DNA from 4 places in the Serratia rhizosphaerae genome. Region 4 is predicted to be linked to each of the others. Evidence: predicted binding sites of a transcription regulator. Region 4 holds the regulator's gene; each other region holds the start of a gene.
The links. The regulator PurR, encoded in region 4, represses purine synthesis genes. The targets are predictions, from matches to a motif close to CANGCAAACGTTTGCNTG.

Region 1 (5,258 bases), 1.2 Mb from region 4:
TTTGCCGTAATCACGGCGGATAAGCAAGGTTCAGGCGGGAACGATGCGCCGCGGCGGTGCACGGCGCATCGGTATGGCGAGACTGATTTAGCCTTCGTTATGGATTTCCAGGTTTTCTGCCTCGGCCTGGCCGCGCAGCGCTTTGGCGTCATCGTTACGCAGCGACTCCAGGTACTCCAGATAACCCTGATCGACGTCTTTGGTGACGTAAATGCCGTCGAATACCGAACATTCGAACTGAGCAATATCCGGGTTTTCCTCGCGCACCGCGTCGATAAGATCGTTCAGACCCTGGAAAATCAGCCCGTCAGCGCCGATGATCTGTCGGATCTCATCCACCTCTCGGCCATGGGCGATCAGCTCATTGGCGCTTGGCATATCGATGCCGTAGACGTTCGGAAAACGGACTTCCGGCGCGGCGGAGGCCAGATAGACGCGCTTGGCGCCGGCGTCGCGCGCCATCTCGACGATCTGCTCAGAGGTGGTGCCGCGCACGATGGAGTCATCCACCAGCAGCACGTTCTTGTCGCGGAACTCCGCGCGGTTGGCGTTCAGCTTGCGGCGTACCGACTGACGGCGCGCCTGTTGGCCCGGCATGATAAAGGTGCGGCCGACGTAGCGGTTTTTCACAAAACCCTGGCGGTACGGTTTATCCAGAATACGCGCAATTTCCAGCGCAATATCGCAGGAGGTTTCCGGGATCGGGATCACCACGTCAATGTCCAGATCTTCCCACTCGCGCGCGATCTTCTCGCCCAGCTTCTGGCCCATGCGCACGCGCGCACTGTATACCGAGATCTTGTCCATAAAGGAGTCAGGACGGGCGAAGTAGACATATTCAAACAGGCACGGGTTGTTTTTCGGGTTTTCCGCACACTGACGGGTAAACAGCTGGCCCTTTTCCGTCACGTACACCGCTTCACCCGGCGCCACGTCGCGCAGGAACTCAAAGCCCAGCGTATCCAGCGCCACGCTTTCGGAGGCCACCATATACTCGTTGCGGCCATCCTCCAGCGCGCGTTTGCCGATCACCAGCGGACGGATGCCGTTAGGGTCGCGGAACGCCACCAGACCGTGGCCGATGATCATCGCCACGCAGGCGTAAGCGCCGCGCAGTTGCTGATGCACCGCCGCCACGGCGGTAAAGATATTGTCGGATTCCAACGGATAGTGCGGGAAACGATCCAGCTCGGCCGCCAGCACGTTAAGCAGAATTTCGGAATCGGAGGTGGTGTTGATATGACGACGGCCGCTTTCAAACAGCTGCTGCCGCAGTTCATGCGCGTTGGTCAGGTTACCGTTGTGAGCCAGCGTAATGCCGAACGGTGAGTTCACGTAAAAAGGCTGGGCCTCTGAGGCGCTGGAGCTGCCGGCCGTAGGGTAACGCACATGGCCGATCCCCATATTGCCCTGCAGGCGCTGCATATGCCGTGCTTCAAAAACATCCTTCACCAGACCGTTCGCCTTACGCAAACGGAAGCCGTTATGGGCATCGATGGTGACGATGCCGGCGGCATCCTGGCCACGGTGCTGCAGCACCGTCAACGCATCATAAATCGACTGGTTTACCGGCATAAAACCGGCGATACCGACAATACCGCACATGTTGTCTTTTCCTCTAAGCCTAAGCCGCTACCGCCCCGGTAAGTGGGACGGTAAGAAACTCGACGTGCTCTGCAGGTAGTCAAAGAACCACCTGATGATGTAGCTGAACTGGGGAATCAGCTGCGACTGCTTCCAGTCTTCACTTTGCGAGAAGCCGGTAAAACTGTCGAGGAAGAACAATATCGCGGCGACAATCAATACGCCGCGCAATGCGCCGAAGCAGATGCCCAGCACCCGATCGGTTCCCGACAGCCCGGTCTTTTCGACCAGCGAACTGATCACGTAGTTCACTATCGCCCCCACGATCAGGGTCGCGATAAATAAAATCGCAATCGCGATGCCGTTTCGCACCAGTTCATCGTCAAAACGGGTGAAGTAAACGGCGAGGTAAGAATAAAAATGGCTGGCGACAAAAAACGCACATCCCCATGTCACAAGTGACAATGCTTCGCGAACAAACCCTCGGATCAGGCTTACCAGAGCCGAAAATCCAATTACCGCAATAATGACGTAATCAATCCAGACCATGACCATTCCAATAATGAAATGCCCCGCACGTCCCCTCATCCTTCCGGCTGTCGCACAGCGGCCACAGCCCGAATGCACTGGGGTATTTCCCATGCGCGGCGAATTCTAACAGAAAAAGAAAACGTTTGCGTAGGGGATTTCCCTCGCAATTTACAAATAAAAAGCGGCGATAAAAAAATTCTCAATCGCCGCGCCTACATAGCTGATTCTTCTGCCCCGCCTTGCAAACGCGGCAGAAGAACGGGGTTAACGCGCGCTGTACGGCTTCACCTGCCCGTTCAACCCGCTGAGCGAATTGAGCGCCGACAGCGAAGACTGCAGCTTCTGCTTCGAGGCGTCCGGACCGACGTAAATACGGGTGATCTGCCCCTGCACCGGCGTAGACGGCACGGTAAAGGCGCGATAGCCGGACAGACGCAGCGACGCGACGATCTCGTTAACCTTGGCGGCGTTTTTCAGCGCCCCCAACTGCACCACGTAGGCCTGACCGGACGGCGCTTTCTCAGTCGGTTTCGGCTGCGGTTTCACCTCCGGCTTCGGCTGCGGCTTCACTTCCGGTTTCGGCTTCGGCGGCGGCGCAGGTTTGGTTTCAATCGGTTTTGGCTGCGGCGCTGGCGAAGGCGTCGTCACCGCCGGCGGCGGCGCGGTGTTCTGCTGCGGCTGAGTCACCGCCTGCTGCGTCGCCGCCTCGTTGGCCGCCTGCTGCTCCATCAACGCCCCGGTGCCCGCCGGCGGCTGCGACGGCAGCGGCTGGCTCACCGGCGGAATGGCGTCGTTTTCCCGCGCATCGCCCGGCTTCGGCACCAGTGGGATCGCGGCGAATTCGTCCTCATAATGTTTTTTCTTACCGTCCAGCAGACCTGGCAGGATAATCACCCCCAGGGCCACTAACACTACGGTACCGACCAGTCGGTTCTGAAATTTACTTGCCACTCACTCTCCCCGCATCTCGTCTAACGCCGCCATGACCTGCGCGACGGTGTGGAACGATCCACAGACGATCACAATATCCTGATTATCCGCATCCTGCATCGCCTGTCGCCAGGCGCTTTCAACATCGGTGAAAGAGCGCGGCTGCGGCAGATGCTGCGCCAGCTGCTCTACGCTGGCGCCGCGCGGCCCGTCCAGCGGCGCGCAGTACCATTCATCCACCTGCGGCAGCAGGCAAGCCAGCGTACCGGCAATATCTTTGTCCGCCAGCATGCCGACCACCGCGCGCACCTTGCCGCCATCGTGCGGCAGCTGCGCCAGCCGCTCGGCCAGATAGCCGGCGGCGTGTGGGTTATGCGCGACGTCGAGGATCAGCCGCGGTGCCTGCTGCACGGTCTGGAAACGCCCCGGCAGCGTCGCCTGCTGCAGACCGGCGAAGATGGCGCGTTCGTCAATTTCCAACGCGGAATAGTGTAACGCCGCCAGCGCCGTGGCGGCGTTGGCCAGCGGCACGTTGGGCCTCGGCAGGTCGCTCAGCGTGGTGCCTTCACTGCGCCACTGCCAGCGCTCGCCCTGCTCGCTGAACGTCCAGGCATCGCCTCGGCGATACAGCTGCGCCCCCAGCGTTTCCGCCACCTGACGGATCGAATCCGGCATATCTGGCTCGCCGACCACCGCCGGCTTGCCGCCGCGGAAAATGCCGGCTTTTTCCCGACCGATGCTGTCGCGATCGTCGCCCAGCCAGTCGGTGTGGTCGAGCGCAATGCTGGTGACCACCGCAACGTCCGGGTTGACGATATTGGTGGCATCCAGCCGCCCGCCAAGGCCGACCTCCAGGATCACCACGTCCAGCCTGGCCTGACGGAACAGCTGCAGAGCCGACAGCGTGCCGAACTCAAAATAGGTCAGGGAAGTATCACCGCGCCCGGCTTCAATGGCGGCAAACGAGCGGCAGTGCTCCGCTTCGCTCAGCTCTTCCCCCTGAATACGCACCCGTTCGGTATAGCGCACCAGATGCGGCGAGCTGTAAACGCCGACGCGCAGGCCGGCCGCCAGCAAAATGGCCTCCAGCGTGCGGCAGGTGGTGCCTTTGCCGTTGGTGCCGGCAACGGTGAACACCGTCGGGGCCGGAGTTAGAAGATCAAGATGCGCTGCAACGCTTTGCACGCGTTCCAGGCCGAGTTCGATCGCCTGGCTGTGCAGACGTTCCAGATAGTAAAGCCACGAGCTCAATGGCGACGTGGCTTGAGGAATTTGGTGGTTTTGCATGAGTCCCATCACTGAACTTGGGTTCATTAATCCATCAGGGCACCACCCTCACCGCGGGAAAGGCGATGCTCTGCGTTTCAACCGCCGCATGGCCACTCAGCGGCGGTTGAGCGCCGCGACGGCGTAAACAGGCCGTCGCGGCGTATGCATGCCTTATTCGTCCGCCTGATTCTCCGGCGTCACTACCACCGGCTCAGGCTCGTCAAACGCCGGCTGCGGTTGGTTGGTCAGCTTGGACAGAATGCTGGCGAGCGTCTGGCGCATTTCCGGACGACGCACGATCATGTCGATCGCCCCTTTCTCAATCAGGAACTCGCTGCGCTGGAAGCCCGGCGGCAGCTTTTCGCGCACCGTCTGCTCGATAACGCGCGGGCCGGCAAAGCCGATCAGCGCTTTCGGCTCGGCGACGTTGATATCGCCCAGCATCGCCAGACTGGCGGAGACGCCGCCCATGGTCGGGTCGGTCAGTACGGAAATGTACGGCAGGCCACGCTCTTGCATTTTGGCCAGCGCGGCGCTGGTTTTCGCCATCTGCATCAGCGACATCAGCGCTTCCTGCATACGGGCGCCGCCGCTGGCGGAGAAGCACACCAGCGGGCAGTTGTCTTCCAGAGCCTGCTCAACGGCGCGAACAAAGCGCGCGCCGACAACAGAAGACATCGAACCGCCGATAAAGGCGAATTCGAAAGCGGCGGCAACGACCGGCATGCCGTACAGCGTGCCCTTCATCACCACCAGCGCATCTTTTTCACCGGTCGCTTTCTGAGCGGCCTGCAGGCGGTCTTTATATTTTTTGGAATCCCGGAATTTCAGAACGTCTTTCGGTTCCAGCTCGCTGCCGATTTCCACTTCGCTGCCTTCGTCCAGCAGCGTGTGCAGACGCGTACGCGCGGACATGCGCATATGGTGGTCACACTTCGGGCAGA
Region 2 (5,258 bases), 530 kb from region 4:
AGCTTGCTGCCGTCGGTGAGCACCCGCACGCCGCCCTGCAGCAGCGCCGCAGAGTAGTAGGGATCCCAAATCGCCCAGGCGTCGACGTTGCCCTGCTGGAAGGCGGCGCGGGCGTCTGCCGGGGTCAGGTATACCGGCTGAATATCCGTAAATTTCAGGCCGGCCTGCTGCAGGGCGCGCAGCAGCAGGTTGTGCGAACTGGAGCCTTTCTGAAAGGCGACTTTATGCCCTTTCAGCTCGGCGACGTCGTGGATCGGGCTGTTTTCCGGCACCAGAATCACTTCCGCCTTAGGCTTGGGCGGCTCGACGCCGACGTACAGCAGATCGGCGCCGGCGGCCTGCGCAAAGATCGGCGGAATATCGCCGGTGCTGCCGACATCAATACTGCCGACGTTCAACGCCTCCAGCATTTGCGGCCCGGCGGGGAATTCGGTCCAGCTGATTTTGGTATCCGGGAAACGCTGCTCCAGCAGACGGTGGCTTTTTGCCAGCACCAGACTGACGGAACCTTTTTGGTAACCGATGCGCAGCTGCTGGGGGCCGGGATCGGCCGTGGCGTTGTGGGCACCAACGCCCAGCGCCAGAATGGCCGTCAGCGACGTGGTATGCAGCCAGCGGCGCCAGGAAGAAAATCGCGTCATCATTATTTTCCTTATGGTGGTGTTAATCGCCAGGGTCAGGATTGCGCCGGCAGCAGCTCTGGCGCGGGAGAAGGCGCAGGCTGGCGACGGCTCAATGCCAGATAGAAGTTGTCCAGCGCCTCTTCCAGCCGCAGCGCCACCGCATCGCTGGGCGTTAACCGCTCGCCCTGTGACGTCAGTTGGCCGTCATCGGCGAACACGCCGTGCAATACCTCCTGGGCTTTTAACGCCGATAACACCGGCTTTAAGGCATAATCCACCGCCAGCATGTGGCCGATAGAGCCGCCGGTGGCCAGCGGCAGCACCACTTTATGTTCCAGCGCGCGTTCGGGCAGCAGGTCCAGCAGGGTTTTCAACGCACCGGAAAACGATGCCTTATACACCGGGGTGGCGATCAGCAGCCCGTCGGCCTGCGCCAGGCGGGCGGCAAAAGTTTTAATCGTCGGGCTGTTGAAGTTGGCGCGCAGCAAGTCTTCCGCGTCGAAGTCATGCAGGGTGTAGGGCGTCACTTCAACGCCGCGGCGCTGCAGCCACTGTTGGCCAATATTCAGTAACCCCGCAGAACGGGAGGGGAGGCGCGGGCTGCCGGCCAGGGTTATAACGCGCATAACCAATCCTTATAACTAAAAGTTAGGTTTAATGAGTAAAATATGAGTAAGTGTTTTAAAGCTAACAGCAAAGCGGCCGGTTTTTTAAATCTCATTTTTGGCTTTGGTTATGCGGAAATACGCATTGGCGATGTGCGGCGGGAGCGGCGGGAAAACGGTTGCGTAAAAAACGCCTTTTTTGCGCGGAATCAATTCCAATTACGTCGGGGATCCCGGATAATATGCCCCCGGTTTGTAACTAACCCAATAGCGTTCGGGATGCGGCGGCCACTTCCGCATCTTGGGGATAACCGGGAAATCAGGAGAGTACATGTACTACCCCCTCATCAGGAAAGCGTTGTTCCAGCTCGATCCAGAGCGCGCGCATGAATTGACCTTCCAGCAACTGCGCCGTGTGACCGGCACCCCTTTCGAATTTCTGGTGCGCCAGTCGGTGCCGACCAAACCGGTAACCTGTATGGGGCTGTCTTTTAAGAATCCGCTAGGGCTGGCCGCCGGTCTGGATAAAAACGGCGAATGCATCGACGCGCTGGGCGCGATGGGCTTCGGTTTTATTGAAATCGGCACCGTGACGCCGCGCCCGCAGCCGGGCAACGACAAGCCGCGTCTGTTCCGTATTGTTGAAGCGGAAGGCATTATCAACCGCATGGGTTTTAATAATCACGGCGTGGACAACCTGGTTGAGAACGTCAAAAAATCCCATTTTGGCGGCATCCTGGGGATTAATATCGGCAAGAATAAAGATACGCCGGTAGAAGAGGGTAAAGACGATTATCTGATCTGCATGGATAAAGTTTATCCGTATGCCGGTTATATTGCGATCAACATCTCCTCGCCGAATACCCCGGGATTAAGATCCCTACAGTATGGGGAAGCGCTGGACGATCTTTTGGCGGCGGTTAAAAATAAACAGGCGGAGTTACATGAGCGCCATCACAAATATGTGCCGGTTGCGGTAAAGATCGCGCCGGATCTTTCTGCGGAAGAATTGATCCAAATTGCTGACAGTTTGGTTCGCCATAATATTGATGGGGTCATCGCCACCAATACCACGCTGGATCGTAAACTGGTGCAGGGATTAAATTACTGCGAACAGATGGGCGGGCTGAGCGGCCGTCCCGTCCAGTCGCTCAGTACCGAGGTGATTCGTCGTCTGTCGCAGGAACTGCAGGGCAAGCTGCCGATTATCGGCGTCGGCGGAATTGATTCCCTGACCGCCGCGCGCGAAAAAATAGCGGCGGGGGCGACGCTGGTGCAAATTTATTCCGGCTTTATCTACCATGGTCCGCGTTTGATTAAAGATATCGTTAACCATATCTGATATTTTTTTCCTTTCAGACCTTGTCGGGGGTTTATTTATTCCCCCGGCTCGTCTATATTTTGTTCATTAGCCTAAATATCGTTCGCGGAATTATCCGATGTTTAGGCAAGATTTTAGGTGGTAGAATCACCCTTTGGGGTAAATTATATGCCCGATTTGAGAAGCGGCGCACAGCGAGCGCGGCTTCTTTTTATGCCGGGCATATTCGTTGGCGAGTGGCGATAAAGGACAAACGATGAAGATAAAACCTGACGATAATTGGCGTTGGTATTTTGACGCCGAACACGACCGGCTGATGCTTGATTTAGCCAACGGGATGATCTTTCGTTCGCGCTTTCCGGCCAAGATGCTGACGCCGGACGCATTTAACGAATGCGCGTTTTGCGTTGAGGATGCCGCGCTGTACTTTACCTATGAAGAGCAGTGCAAGCGCACCAAACTCAGCCATGAGCAGCGCGCGGAACTGGTGCTGAATGCGCTGGTGGCCTACCGTTTCCTCAAGCCGCTGATGCCGAAGAGCTGGCACTTTGCCCAACAGCATTTTCCGCTGCAGCCGAAAAACGGCGAGCTGGCCGCGGTAAAAGTGATGGACAGCGGGCAGGATGCGCGGTTGTTGGTCGTGGAAGCCGGTGATAACGCCAGTCTGTGTTTACTGGCGCAAGGGCAGCTGACGGTAGCGGGGCGCACCATGGTATTCGGCGACGCCATCAAGGTGATGCACGACCGCCTGAAACCCTATTCGCACGATGCCGATGCCGCGCCGGCGTACGACCGAGCGGTCTGAGCCTAACTTAACGTCAGATCGCTTTTGGGTATACAGCTGCAAGACAGAATTGTGCCGTCATTCGCCACTGCGCTTTTTGTCAGCGGTGTCACTTCGCCTTTGACCAGCGTCATTTGGCAGGTCCCGCAGATCCCCGCCCGGCAGGAGTAGGGAACGCGGATGCCCTGCTGTTCCAGCTGTTCCAGTAAAATCTGCTGATTGTTGCCGCTAAACACCTGACCCTGATAGTCGATGGTGAGGCTTTGCGCCTGGTTTTGCGGCGCCTGCACCTTTTCGGCCACCTTGCCGGCGTGGTAAGGACGCGGCGGTTTGTTCGACAAGACCTCAACCGTATCGCCAACGCGGATAATCCCGCTGTTGCGGGCAATCATATTCTGACCGAAATCCACATCGCCATTATCCGCCGTGCGGAAGCCCTGCAGCGTCGTCAGCGGCTCACCGCTCGGGTGTTTGCGTCCGCGTTCGGTACTGACGGTCGTCAGCACGCAGCGGCTGCACGGTTTGACCAGGTCGAACATCACCTCGCCTACGCGGAGCACCTGCCAGCCGTCTTCAGCCCAGGGCGCGGCGCCGGTCACTACCAGGTTCGGGCGGAACTGCTCCAGCTTGATGCCGGCAGGGCAACGCTGCTGCAGATCGCGGAATGAGGCTTCATTTATCAGCAGGAACGGATAACCGTCGGCAAAAGACAGCGGCACCTCCGGGTGTTTTTTGACGCGCCGGCTCAGTTCCGGCCCGAGCCAGCGCAGCTGTACGTCGCGCTGGAAATAGCCGCTCAGCCACTGGTTGATGGCCGCCGGCGCCACCCGGGCGGTGAAATGGTTGCCCCACACTTCGGTCGGCTGCTGCTCGGCGGCAAAGTCGTCAAAACGGATCGTCGCACCGTCGCCGTCGGGCGCTGTCAGATACAGGCCGTCCGCCAGCAGCGCCGGCGTGAACAGCACCATCTGCGGATATTGCCGCGCGGTAATAAAGGTTCCGTCGGGGCTGGTGATCATAAAGCTGCGATCGAACGCCAGCCCGTGGTTCGCCACCTGGGCGTGGGAGAGCTGTAAACCGCGTAAAGATTTCACCGGATGGACGTAAAGCCGAGAAAGCGTGATCACCCTTGCCTCCGTGGGTTTTGTAAATAGGGAGGAGCAACTTTATGACAAGCGGTGCGGATTAGCTATAATGCGCAACAATTTTCTTTTTGGTGATAAGTACGATATGAACTCTTTGTTTGCTAGCACAGCGCGTGGATTGGAAGAACTGTTAAAAAGCGAACTGGAGCGGCTTGGCGCCCACGCCTGTAAAGTCGTGCAGGGTGGGGTACATTTTCAAGGCGACGATCGTCTTCTGTACCAAAGTCTGCTGTGGAGCCGCCTGGCTTCGCGCATTTTGCTGCCGCTGAATGAATTCCGCGTGCACAGCGATCTGGATCTCTACCTTGGCGTGCAGGCGATTGACTGGACGTCGATTTTCGGCGTGGATAAAACCTTCGCCGTCCACTTCAGCGGCGTGAACGAAGAGATCCGCAACAGCCAGTACGGCGCGCTGAAAGTGAAAGACGCCATCGTCGACAGTTTTACCCGCAAAATCGACCAGCGCCCGACCGTGGCGAAACAGCAGCCGGACATCCGGATAAACGTCTTCCTGCAACGCGAGATGGCCAGCGTGGCGCTCGATTTGAGCGGCGAAGGCCTGCACCAGCGCGGCTACCGCGATCTGACCGGGCAGGCGCCATTGAAAGAGACTCTGGCGGCGGCGATCGTGCAGCGCTCCGGCTGGCAGCCGGGCACGCCGATGCTGGATCCGATGTGCGGTTCCGGTACTTTACTGATCGAAGCGGCGATGATCGCCGCCGACCGCGCGCCGGGGCTGCATCGCCAGCACTGGGGCTTCAGCGCCTGGAACGGCCATAA
Region 3 (5,258 bases), 2.1 Mb from region 4:
GGCTGCCGACCGTCGGCGCCGGCTACCGTTTTGAGTTTAAACCGCGGATGAACGTACGCCTCGACTTCGGCGTCGGACGTCAGAGCAGCGGGTTCTATTTTCAAGTGGGAGAAGCTTTTTAATGCGTTATAGTGCGCTGATATTCATCATGTTTCTGAATACGGCACAGGCCGTCGCGGCGACGGAAACCACTATCACAGCACAGCCGACCCGCGCCACGCGCATCGCCTGGCCGGTGGCGCCCCCGCTGTCCGCGCCGGACGGGCTGCGCCCGTGCTGCGCCTTTGGCTTCGATCTCAAGGTACAGGCGCTGGGCATTCCGGTGCCCTTTTACCAATTAGGCAACGTGGTGGACGCCAATCAGCTTGGCCACCACCGCTATAACGACAGCGCCTTCGGCGCCGTCAGCAATGTGCTGGGGCTGAGCAGCGAGCGGGACGGTCTGCTGTACACCCGCCGCGGCGGGTTTATTGATATCGCCCACGTACGCGACACCGCCGACAACACCCTGTACCTCTTCAGCCAGATCCTGCCACGGCTCGGCCAACGCTGGCAGCTCTCCCTGGGGGAGGAGCTGGCGCAGCGGCGGATTCAGCTCAACGCCTTTACGCCGCCGGCAGACGCGGCGCAGCGCTATACGCTGGCGGCCTATCTGGCAGGGAAACTGGCATACCAGCTGGCCGCCTGGCATGAAATCGCCCAGTGGTACGGTTACCAGTCCGTACCCGGTTTTTCCGAGGAGATCTCCGCCTTTTCGCCGGAAGATCTCTACTCCAACCTGCTGGGCGCGCGGCTGGCGATCGATGTAATTTTACAGGGCGGCGCGGTTTCGGTCGGCAGCTATAACCGGGCGATGGAAAGCCTGCTGCCTGCGGCGCTTAATCAGCTTGGCGCGGTATCCGCCACGCAGACCCGGCGGCAACTGGCCGCTATCGACGGCGACTGGTGGGACAGCCACCGGCGGGTGCCGGAAAAGTTTTTGGTGTTGAAACGCAACTATGACACCGGCGACAACCGTCTGCCGACGCCGGTGCCGTTCGAACGCACCGCGCCGCAGCGTCTGATGCTGCCGCAGCAGCGCTACGGCATTCCGTTGGATGATATCGGAGAGTTACAGCTCTGGCCGGGCAGTTCCCCGCGTCATCTGCTGCCGCCGTCGCCCTACTATACGGCGAAAGACTTCAGCGCCCTGGCGCTGCACGCCCGGGCCGAAGACGCCCGGCAGATACTGGAAAAGCGTTGACGGACGGCGCGCCGGCCTCAGGCAGCAGCGGTGCCCTTACGCAGCAAATAGCGGTAAGGGGTCTGCTCAGTCTCCTGCGCCACCAGCGTATGCTCCATAAAACGGCAGAAGCCGGGGATATCGCGGGTGGTGGCCGGATCGTCGGCAATGATCAGCAGCGTTTGGCCATTGTCCATATGGCGTACGGTTTTACGCACCATCATCACCGGTTCTGGACAGCGCAGGCCAAGCGCATCGAGCGTTTGGTCTGCCTGGGAAAAGATGTCACTCATGTTATTTATCTCGATCAACTACGATCGGCGAACGCTCGCCGGATCTCATAACGGCATAGTTTACGCCGGTGGTTTTTCTGTGCAACATGCGTTAACGTTTGCGTGTATTTTAACCGCACCGTTGATTGCATTGGTTGCGCAAACGCGTATCATGCGCCGCGCGGCTGACAAAAAAAGCGGCCGTACAATTTATTGATCGCCCCGCACACTGCAGGGTGAACATCGTCGGTATGGGTTCCCTCACCCCATTGATTCAAAAAGGTCATTTATGTACGCTTTTACTCCGCAACAGCGCACCGGCGCGTTGCTTTGGCTGTCGCTGTTCCACATCCTCATCATTACCTCCAGCAACTATCTGGTGCAGCTGCCGATTACCATTTTCGGCTTCCACACCACCTGGGGCGCTTTTACCTTTCCGTTTATTTTTCTGGCCACCGATCTGACCGTGCGCATTTTCGGCGCGCCGCTGGCGAGAAAGATCATTCTGGCGGTGATGGTGCCGGCGCTGTTTATCTCCTACGTGATTTCCACCGTGACGTTTCAGGGTGAATGGCAGGGGCTGGCGGCGCTGGGTCAGTTCAATCTGTTTGTCGCACGCATCGCCGTCGCCAGCTTTATGGCCTACGTGCTCGGCCAGATCCTCGACGTGCACGTATTTAACCGCCTGCGCCAGCGCAGCGCCTGGTGGGTCGCACCCGCCGCTGCGATGTTCCTCGGCAATATCAGCGATACGCTGTCGTTCTTCTTTATCGCCTTCTACCGGAGCAGCGATCCGTTTATGGCCGCCAACTGGGTGGAAATCGCCCTGGTGGATTACAGCTTCAAGGTGATGATCTGCCTGCTGTTCTTCCTGCCGATGTACGGCGTGCTGCTGAACATGCTGTTGAAATACCTTGCCGGCCGTCATCAGAACGGCGCGCTGCAGACGAGTTAGGTTATGATGGCGGCCTGCGCAACGACGGAGGCCGCCCAGATGTTAACCACCCGCCCTGCCACGCTGGCACAAATCCGGCAGCTCTATCAGCATATCCCCGAATTCGCCGCAGCACACCGCCTGCAGGATCTGCAGCTGCGTATCGGCAACGCCGTGCATCACGCGCTGATTGCCGAACTGGACGGCCAGCCGGTCGGTTTCAAGCTGGGCTATCAAACCGATGACGATACCTTCTACAGCTGGCTGGGCGGCGTGCTGCCCGCCTTCCGCCGCCGCGGCGTCGCCGGACAACTGCTGGAAGAACAGGAACGCTGGGCGCGTACGCAGGGCTTCAGCCGGCTGACGGTGAAAACGCGCAATCAGTTTCGCGGTATGCTGATGTTGCTGGTCAGCCGTCACTATCAGATTATTGCGCTGGAAAAGAAGGGCGAAGTGGCTGATTATCGGCTATTACTGGAAAAAAGGGTGTGACAAAATCCACCTTGCATTTCGCTACACAATAGGTTGCGATCGAGCAAAGAGACACGCTATCCGTCATACTTCAGGTAACAGGAACCTTAGCGTTATACGCTGCCCTGCATTCGCATGATTCAGGGTATAACCCGTGAAGAAAAGGAAGAAAGCCCAATGCGTAAAGTAGCAAAATTAATGGGTATCAGCCTGCTGGTACTTGGCCTGGCAGCCTGCGACGGCGACACCAAAGACGCCCAGGCGCCGGCCGGCGACACCGCCAGCAGCAGTGCGGCCGCGCAGCAGGTGAGTTTGCTGGACGGTAAACTGGCCTTTACCCTGCCGACCGGCATGTCTGACCAAAGCGGCAAGCTGGGCAATCAGGCCAACAATATGCACGTGTATGCCGACAGCACCGGCCAGCGCGCGGTGATCGTCATTCTGGGCGATAAAACCAGCGAGAGCCTGGAAACGCTGGCACAGCGTCTGGAAACCACGCAGCGCGCGCGCGACGCCAACCTGCAGGTAGTGACCAATAAAGCCATCGAAGTCGACGGCATCCCGCTGCGCCAGCTGGACAGCATCCTCAGCAGCGGCGGCGAGAAAGCCTACTCGTCTATCCTGATCGGCACGCTGGACAACCACCTGCTGACCATTCAGGTGACGCTGCCGGCGGATAATCAGCAGCAGGCGCAGACCGACGCCTCCGCGATTATCAATACGCTGAAGCTCAAACAGTAATCCTCCGCGGGCCGGCGCTGCCGGCCCCGTTCTCTCCCGCTCAGGCCAGTGCCTGCGCCAGCAGCGTGATCGGATGTTCACAGCGCTTGCTGGTCGACATTTCAATCTGCCATTTACAGGTTTCACAGTCGGTAATCACCCAATCAACGCCGCTCTGCTCAATCTGCCGGAACAGCGATGCGCCGATGCCCTGCGAGGTGGCGTAATTCTCCGATTTAAAACCGTACGTGCCGGCAATGCCGCAGCACTGCGAATCCAGCACCACCAGCTCCAGCCCGGGGATCTGCCGCAGCAGTTCCAGGGTGTAGGCCGTCCAGCCCATTTTCTCCATATGGCACGGCGTATGGTAGGCCACGCGCAGCGGCGTATGGCGCAGCGGCAGCGTCCGCCCTTCGCTCAGCAGACGGTAGAGGTAACGCGTCGCCAGCTCCACGCGGTCACGCACCGCCATGGTGTCCACGCCTAACAGGTGCGGATACTCATCGCGCAGGGTAAAGGTGCAGCTCGACGAGGTCGCCACCACCGGCACGCCCTGCTCCAGCACCGTCTGGCGCAGGGATTCGGCGTTCACCGTCGCCTGTTTTTTCGCCTGTTCGATAAAACCGTTGGCGATCAACGGCACGCCGCAGCATTTTTCCCGCTGCAGCAGCTGAACGCCGATCCCCATGGCGTTAAACACGCGGATCAGATCCTTGCCCAGCTGCGGATGGTTGTAGTTAACAAAGCAGCCGTGGAAAAACGCCACCTGCTCGGCATAGCCCCGCTGCTGCTGCGCCTGCTGACGATACCAGCGGCGGAAGGTGCCGAACGAGTACTTCGGCAACGTGCGGCGATGGTCAATTTTCAGCGCCTTATCCAGCAGTTTGCGCACCGGTTTCAGTCCGGTGGCGGCATTGACGATCGGCGCGAACGGCGTCGACAGCGACCCCATAATGTCGGTATGGCTGAGGAGGGCGTCGCGCAGGCTCGGTTTGCTCTGGCTCAGATCGGCACGCGCCCGCTGAATAATATCGCCGATTTTGACCTCCGACGGGCAGGCCACTTCGCAGCGTTTGCAGTTAGTGCAGTACTTCAGCGCTTCGTCATACAGCGCCGGGTCCTTCAGCCGCAGACGCTCGCCGTCCGGTCCCGCCTGCTTCGGCCCCGGATAGAGCGGATTCACCTTGGCCACCGGACAATAGGTGGTGCAGACGGTGCATTTGATGCAGCTTTCAAAGCTGTTATCGCTCGTCAGGCTCATGCGTCCCCTCCCTGTTCAACAATATGTCGGGCGACATGCAGCGCCCCCAACAACGACACGCCGGCGCCGCACCCCTGCTGCAGCGGATCGTAGCCGCCGGTCACCGCGCCGATGGCGTACAGGTTATCCAGCGCCTGCCCCTGCCTGACGGCTCGCAGTTGCGCGTCGGTGCGCACGCCGAACTGCAGATAGGGTTGCGGCGCGAACAGGTCGCGCTGACACCAGTCGGCACGCTCGGCGCGGTCGTAAACATCCAGCCCGAAGACCGGCTCGCGGATGCCGTTGATATCCGAACTGAGGCCGTTACTGAAGAAACTGCCGCCGGCCAACACCAGCTGCGGCGCCCGCAGCGGAATATCGCCGTGGTTACGGGTATAC
Region 4 (5,258 bases):
GCTGCAGCAGATAGCCGGCGGCGGCCAGCGCCACCGTGGCGACCATCACCGTCACCGTCGCCAGCAGCGGCTGGGTGATATAGGTGGAGACCAGCATACTGGCGACAAAACACAGGCCCAGCTGCAGGGTGTTCTGCAGCGCCGCCGCTTTACCGGTGCTTTCCGGGAACGGCGTCAGCGCATTCGCCACCACGATCGGGTAGGTGGCGCCGTTAACCAGCGCCATCAGGCAGAATGGGATCAGCAGTGTGGTCAGCGTCGGCGTGGTCAGCGTGGCGACCAGATACAGCGCCACCATGCTGACGGCGTATATGAGGAGTAGCCACGGCAGCAGCGTATTGCCGTTCGTGCGGCTTAATGCGGCGCGGCAGCCGAACCCCCCGAGCAGAAACGCCAGCGTCTGCGGCACATAGCTCAGGCCGATATCGTTCGGGCTGTAGCCCATATTGCCCAGAATAAACGGCGAGCCGGTCAGCCAGGCGAAGAAACCGGCTGAGCAGGCGGCGTACACCAGCACGTTGCCGCTGTACAGCGGCGACTTCAGCAACTGCAGGAAACCGATGCCTGGCACCGCGCCTTCATCGGTTCGCGGACGCGGCTTGTCGCGCAGCAGCAGCGTCGGCAACAGCAGCAGCAGCGTAATGGCCAGCAGCACGGCGAAGATCGCGCGCCAGTTCAGGTGGTTCAGCAGCCAGGCGCCGACCAGCGGCGCCAGCGCCGGTGAGAGAGCGACCAACGGCATAATGGTGGCAAACACCTGGTTGGCGCGGCTGCCCGGGTAGCGGTCGATCACGATGGCCTGCCAGGTCACGGCGGCGGCGCAGACGCCGACCGCCTGTATAAAGCGCAGCGTCCACAGTTGCAGCGCGTTGTCCGCCCACATCATGCCGAGGCAACCCAGCCCAAACAGCGCCAGGCCAATCAGCAGCACCGGTTTGCGTCCCAGTTTGTCGGACAAGGGCCCCCACAGCAGTTGCGCAAAGGCAAAGCCAGCCAGGAAGATGCTCAGGCTGGCGCTAATGGCGCCGGGAGAAATCTGCAGATCTTTCTGCATCATGCCGAAGGCCGGCAGGTACATATCCGTGGCCAGAAAGCCGAGCATACTCAGGCCGGCCAGATAAAACATAAATCCAAAGTTTCGCATAGTGGTTCTCAGTCGTTATTTGTGATGCAGGTTTTCACGCCGCGCAGTGTATCCGGCTGGATCTCTGGTTGTGAAACGGTAATATTTGCATACTGGTTTGAAAATTTTTGCAGGCAAACGTATGTGGTCTGAATATTCACTGGATGTGGTCGACGCCGTGGCGCGTACCGGCAGTTTCAGCGCGGCGGCGCAGGAGCTGCACCGCGTTCCTTCCGCGGTCAGCTATACCGTGCGCCAGTTGGAGCAGTGGCTGGCGGTGCCGCTGTTTGAGCGGCGCCATCGCGACGTCATGCTGACGCCGGCGGGGGCGCTGTTTGTCCAGGAGTCACGCGCTGTCATCAAAAAAATGCTCGACACGCGCCGTCAGTGCCAGCAGGTCGCCAACGGCTGGCGCGGGCAGGTGAAGATCGCCGTCGATCTGATTGTTAAGCCGCAGCGCTGCCGACAGCTGGTACTGGATTTCTATCGTCATTTCCCGGACGTTGAACTGCTGCTGCAGCCGGAAGTGTTCAACGGCGTATGGGATGCGCTGGTGGATGGCCGCGCCGAAATGGCCATCGGCGCCACGCGCGCAGTGCCCGCCGGCGGCGGGTTCGCCTTTCGCGATATGGGCTTTATGAACTGGCTGTGCGTGGTCAGCGCCGATCATCCGCTGGCCGGGCTGAACGGCGCGCTCAGTGATGAACAGCTGCGTCCCTATCCGGCGCTGTTGCTGGAGGATACGTCGCGCAATCTGCCCAAGCGAGTGACCTGGTCGCTGGACAACCAGCGCCGCCTGGTGGTGCCGGACTGGGTGTCGGCGGTGGATTGCCTGCGTGGCGGTTTATGCGTCGGCATGGCGCCGGCGCACAGGGTGTTGCCGCTGGTGGCGCGCGGCGAGCTGGCGGTGCTGCAGCTGCACGAACCGTTTCCGCCCAGCGCCTGCTGTTTGACCTGGCAGCAACCTAATCAGTCGCCGGCCATCGCCTGGCTGCTGGATTATCTGGGGGACAGCGAGACGCTGAATCATGAGTGGCTGAGCGAAGAAGAGGAAGCGGGGCCGGCAGAGGAGTAGGCGCACCGGCCGGTCGCAATTAGCGGCGGTAATCGATAAAGGGACCGTCGGCCACGGAGCGCCGTTCGATCAGTTTAGGATGGACTTCGATCACCTGCGACTCCTCGCGCTTGCTGATAATGCGGTCCAGCAGCATGGTGAAGGCCATTTCGCCCAGGCGCTCTTTCGGCTGGTGCACCGTGGTCAGGGCCGGGGTGAAGTAGCGCGCGTTGCGCACGTTATCATAGCCGATCACCGAAATATCCTGCGGTACGCGCAGGCCCAGCTCGTCCGCGGCGCAAATGGCGCCCATCGCCATAATATCGCCGCCGCAGAACACCGCCGTCGGGCGGTGCTTTTGCGACAGGATCTGGTGCATTGCCTTATAGCCGGACTCCGGCTCGAAGTCGCCCTGGACGATCCACTCGTTGCGCAACTCGACATTGGCCTCCTGCAGGGCCTTCAGGAAACCCTGATGGCGGCCGCCGCCGGTGTTGCGCGACAGCTGGCCTGGAATGGCGCCGATCTCACGGTGGCCGCGCTCGATCAGATAGCGGCCCGCCAGATAGCCGCCTTCGAAGGCGTTATCGATAATGGTGTCGGTAAAGTCGCTGCGCGCCACGCCCCAGTCCATCACCACCATCGGAATATTACGGTGGTCTTCCAGCATGCCGAGCAGCTGATCGGGGTATTCGGAACACATTACCAGCAGGCCATCGACGCGCTTTTGCGCCAGCATTGCCAGATAGGCGCGCTGCTTGTCCAGATTGTTGTGCGAGTTGCACAGAATCAGGGTGTAGCCTTTGCTGTAGCAGCTGTTTTCCACGGCCTCAATCACTTCGGCAAAATAGGGGGCTTCGCTGGAGGTCGCCAGCAGGCCGATGGATTTGGTGTGGTTGACCTTCAGGCTGCGCGCAACCGCGCTGGGTGAATAGTGCAGCTCTTTAATGGCGGCCCAGACCGCCGCTTTAGTCTCTTCGGCGACGAAACGGGTCTTATTGATGACGTGCGAAACGGTGGTGGTGGAAACGCCCGCGCGTTTGGCCACATCTTTAATCGTTGCCATGTAAAGATGACTCCTGAACTCACATGTTTGCAGTATGTAAGCATGTTGTTAATCGTTTGCCTGCGCAGATCCTTCTCCAAAATCTCGAAAACGTAGTTTTTAGTTTGGAAGTCGTAAGCCGCTTGCTTGGTTTGGAGGGGCTTATTGGCCGGTACGCAGCAGTGAACTGCGAATTTTGGCGTATATTGCGCAAAAGTGGAAGAGGAAATCGGTATTATCCGCCAGGAATGCGGGCAATATTTTTATATTGGCCTCTTTTTTGCCGCAACACGATCGGGCGTTGCGCAAAATCAATGGGGAATGGCCGTGAACTGTGGGAAAATCATTTGACCCATTAACGCTGGGGGCTTTATGCTGGCGTCGCGAAACAGATAAGGGAGTTTCTGATGGAAACCGAGTTGAAATTGTCATTGTTCACCACCGTATGTGCGTTGGTGATGATTATCGCCTTTAGCTTTACCGCTGCGCTGAACTGATTGTTCTGCGAAATATAAAAAGGCGCAGTAATTACTGCGCCTTTTCTGTTTGCGGGTTAACCGGCGCTTATGCCAGATTTTCCGCCACGAACGCCCAGTTTACCAACGCCCAGAAGTTTTCCAGGTAGTTAGGACGCGCATTGCGGTAATCAATGTAGTAAGCGTGTTCCCACACGTCCACGGTCAGCAGCGGTTTGTCTTCACCGGTCAGCGGGGTAGCCGCGTTGGAGGTGTTGACGATCGCCAGTGAACCGTCTGCTTTTTTCACCAGCCAGGTCCAGCCTGCGCCGAAGTTGCCGACAGCGGATTTGGTGAACGCTTCTTTAAACGCGGCGAAAGAGCCGAAAGCCTGATTGATGGCATCCGCCACCGCGCCGGTTGGCTCGCCGCCGCCCTGAGGCGACAGGCAGTGCCAGTAGAAGGTGTGGTTCCACACCTGCGCCGCGTTGTTGAATACGCCGCCGGTCGAGGTTTTCACGATCTCTTCCAGGGTTTTACCTTCGAACTCGCTGCCTTTCACCAGGTTGTTCAGGTTCACCACGTAGGTATTGTGGTGCTTGCCGTAGTGGTATTCCAGCGTTTCAGCGGAAATGTGCGGTTCGAGAGCGTCTTTTGCGTACGGTAATGCAGGTAATTCAAACGACATTGCTTTCTCCTTATTGATACAGCGCTAAAATGCCCATGGCCGCCTGTGGGATGCGATCGTTCGGGTGGTTCCCCAGACGAAGCCGCGCTATTTATACCCGTCATACAGCATATTTAGGGCATATTCGGGCATCGAGTTGTTATGTTTTTTTTAAGGTTATTAATTCTAACCACTTTCAAAGGGAAGGGAAGGTTTAAAACGTGCGAAGCGTTCAACTGCTTAAAGCGTCGGCAATGGCGGGAACGGGGGGGCATGGCTGAGGCGGGCTCAGCCATGCGGGGATTAGCGAACGGTTTTCGGCGTCATCACGCGGCGGGCGCCGATGTAATGGTTTTGCCAGTAGTTATTGTCCAGCTGACTGATGCGGATATCTTTGCCGGTACGCGGCGACTGAATAAACTTGCCGTCGCCGAGGTAAACGCCAACGTGGTCGGCCACGCCGCGGTTATTAATGCGGAAGAATACCAGGTCGCCTTTTTGCAATTCGCTTTTCTTAATCGGCGCGGCGTCACGCAGGTGATACATCTCATTCGCCGTGCGCGGCATTTTAATTTTCATCACGTCTTTATAGGCGTAATAAATTAAACCGCTGCAGTCAAAGCCGGTACGCGGCGAGGCGCCACCCCAGCGATAGGGCTTGCCCATTTGATTCATCAGCTTGGTCATTGCGGTTTGCTTCGCCCGCTGATAGCGCTTTTTATGCGCCGCGCTGAGCTTGAGCGGTTTATCGTCGCTCAGCAGTTTGCTGGTCGCCAGGCCGTGGGTGCGGTGACGGCCATAGCCTTTTTTATAACCTTTCTTCGGCGGGGTGACTTTATTCTTCGCCAGGTGCGTCACTTTACGCGTAGATTTAATGCGGGTCGTTTTTTTGGCGGTTTTAATCGTCGTGCTTT

Region 1: a site for PurR is predicted at 2,248-2,265, ahead of cvpA (colicin V production protein). Genes of this name have one in related genera too.
Region 2: a site for PurR is predicted at 1,397-1,414, ahead of pyrD (quinone-dependent dihydroorotate dehydrogenase). Genes of this name have one in related genera too.
Region 3: a site for PurR is predicted at 1,603-1,620, ahead of tusA (sulfurtransferase TusA). Genes of this name have one in related genera too.

What each region holds. Positions count from the first base shown of each region.
Region 1 is NZ_CP041764.1:3,778,249-3,783,506, reverse strand. Features, by position in the region: gene purF (amidophosphoribosyltransferase) at 88-1,605, opposite strand; gene cvpA (colicin V production protein) at 1,633-2,133, opposite strand; gene dedD (cell division protein DedD) at 2,380-3,066, opposite strand; gene folC (bifunctional tetrahydrofolate synthase/dihydrofolate synthase) at 3,067-4,332, opposite strand; gene accD (acetyl-CoA carboxylase, carboxyltransferase subunit beta) at 4,486-5,258, opposite strand, start outside.
Region 2 is NZ_CP041764.1:378,235-383,492, reverse strand. Features, by position in the region: gene FO014_RS01860 (sulfonate ABC transporter substrate-binding protein) at 1-644, opposite strand, end outside; gene ssuE (NADPH-dependent FMN reductase) at 677-1,249, opposite strand; gene pyrD (quinone-dependent dihydroorotate dehydrogenase) at 1,560-2,570, shown strand; gene FO014_RS01845 (cell division protein ZapC) at 2,806-3,354, shown strand; gene FO014_RS01840 (YcbX family protein) at 3,357-4,460, opposite strand; gene rlmKL (bifunctional 23S rRNA (guanine(2069)-N(7))-methyltransferase RlmK/23S rRNA (guanine(2445)-N(2))-methyltransferase RlmL) at 4,564-5,258, shown strand, end outside.
Region 3 is NZ_CP041764.1:1,904,835-1,910,092, forward strand. Features, by position in the region: gene FO014_RS08965 (BamA/TamA family outer membrane protein) at 1-122, shown strand, start outside; gene FO014_RS08970 (DUF4056 domain-containing protein) at 149-1,243, shown strand; gene tusA (sulfurtransferase TusA) at 1,261-1,515, opposite strand; gene FO014_RS08980 (7-cyano-7-deazaguanine/7-aminomethyl-7-deazaguanine transporter) at 1,784-2,449, shown strand; gene FO014_RS08985 (GNAT family N-acetyltransferase) at 2,489-2,920, shown strand; gene FO014_RS08990 (DcrB family lipoprotein) at 3,077-3,640, shown strand; gene glpC (anaerobic glycerol-3-phosphate dehydrogenase subunit GlpC) at 3,681-4,880, opposite strand; gene glpB (glycerol-3-phosphate dehydrogenase subunit GlpB) at 4,877-5,258, opposite strand, start outside.
Region 4 is NZ_CP041764.1:4,942,483-4,947,740, reverse strand. Features, by position in the region: gene punC (purine nucleoside transporter PunC) at 1-1,144, opposite strand, end outside; gene punR (DNA-binding transcriptional activator PunR) at 1,266-2,198, shown strand; gene purR (HTH-type transcriptional repressor PurR) at 2,218-3,243, opposite strand; gene cydH (cytochrome bd-I oxidase subunit CydH) at 3,630-3,719, shown strand; gene sodB (superoxide dismutase [Fe]) at 3,787-4,365, opposite strand; gene FO014_RS23040 (C40 family peptidase) at 4,648-5,258, opposite strand, start outside.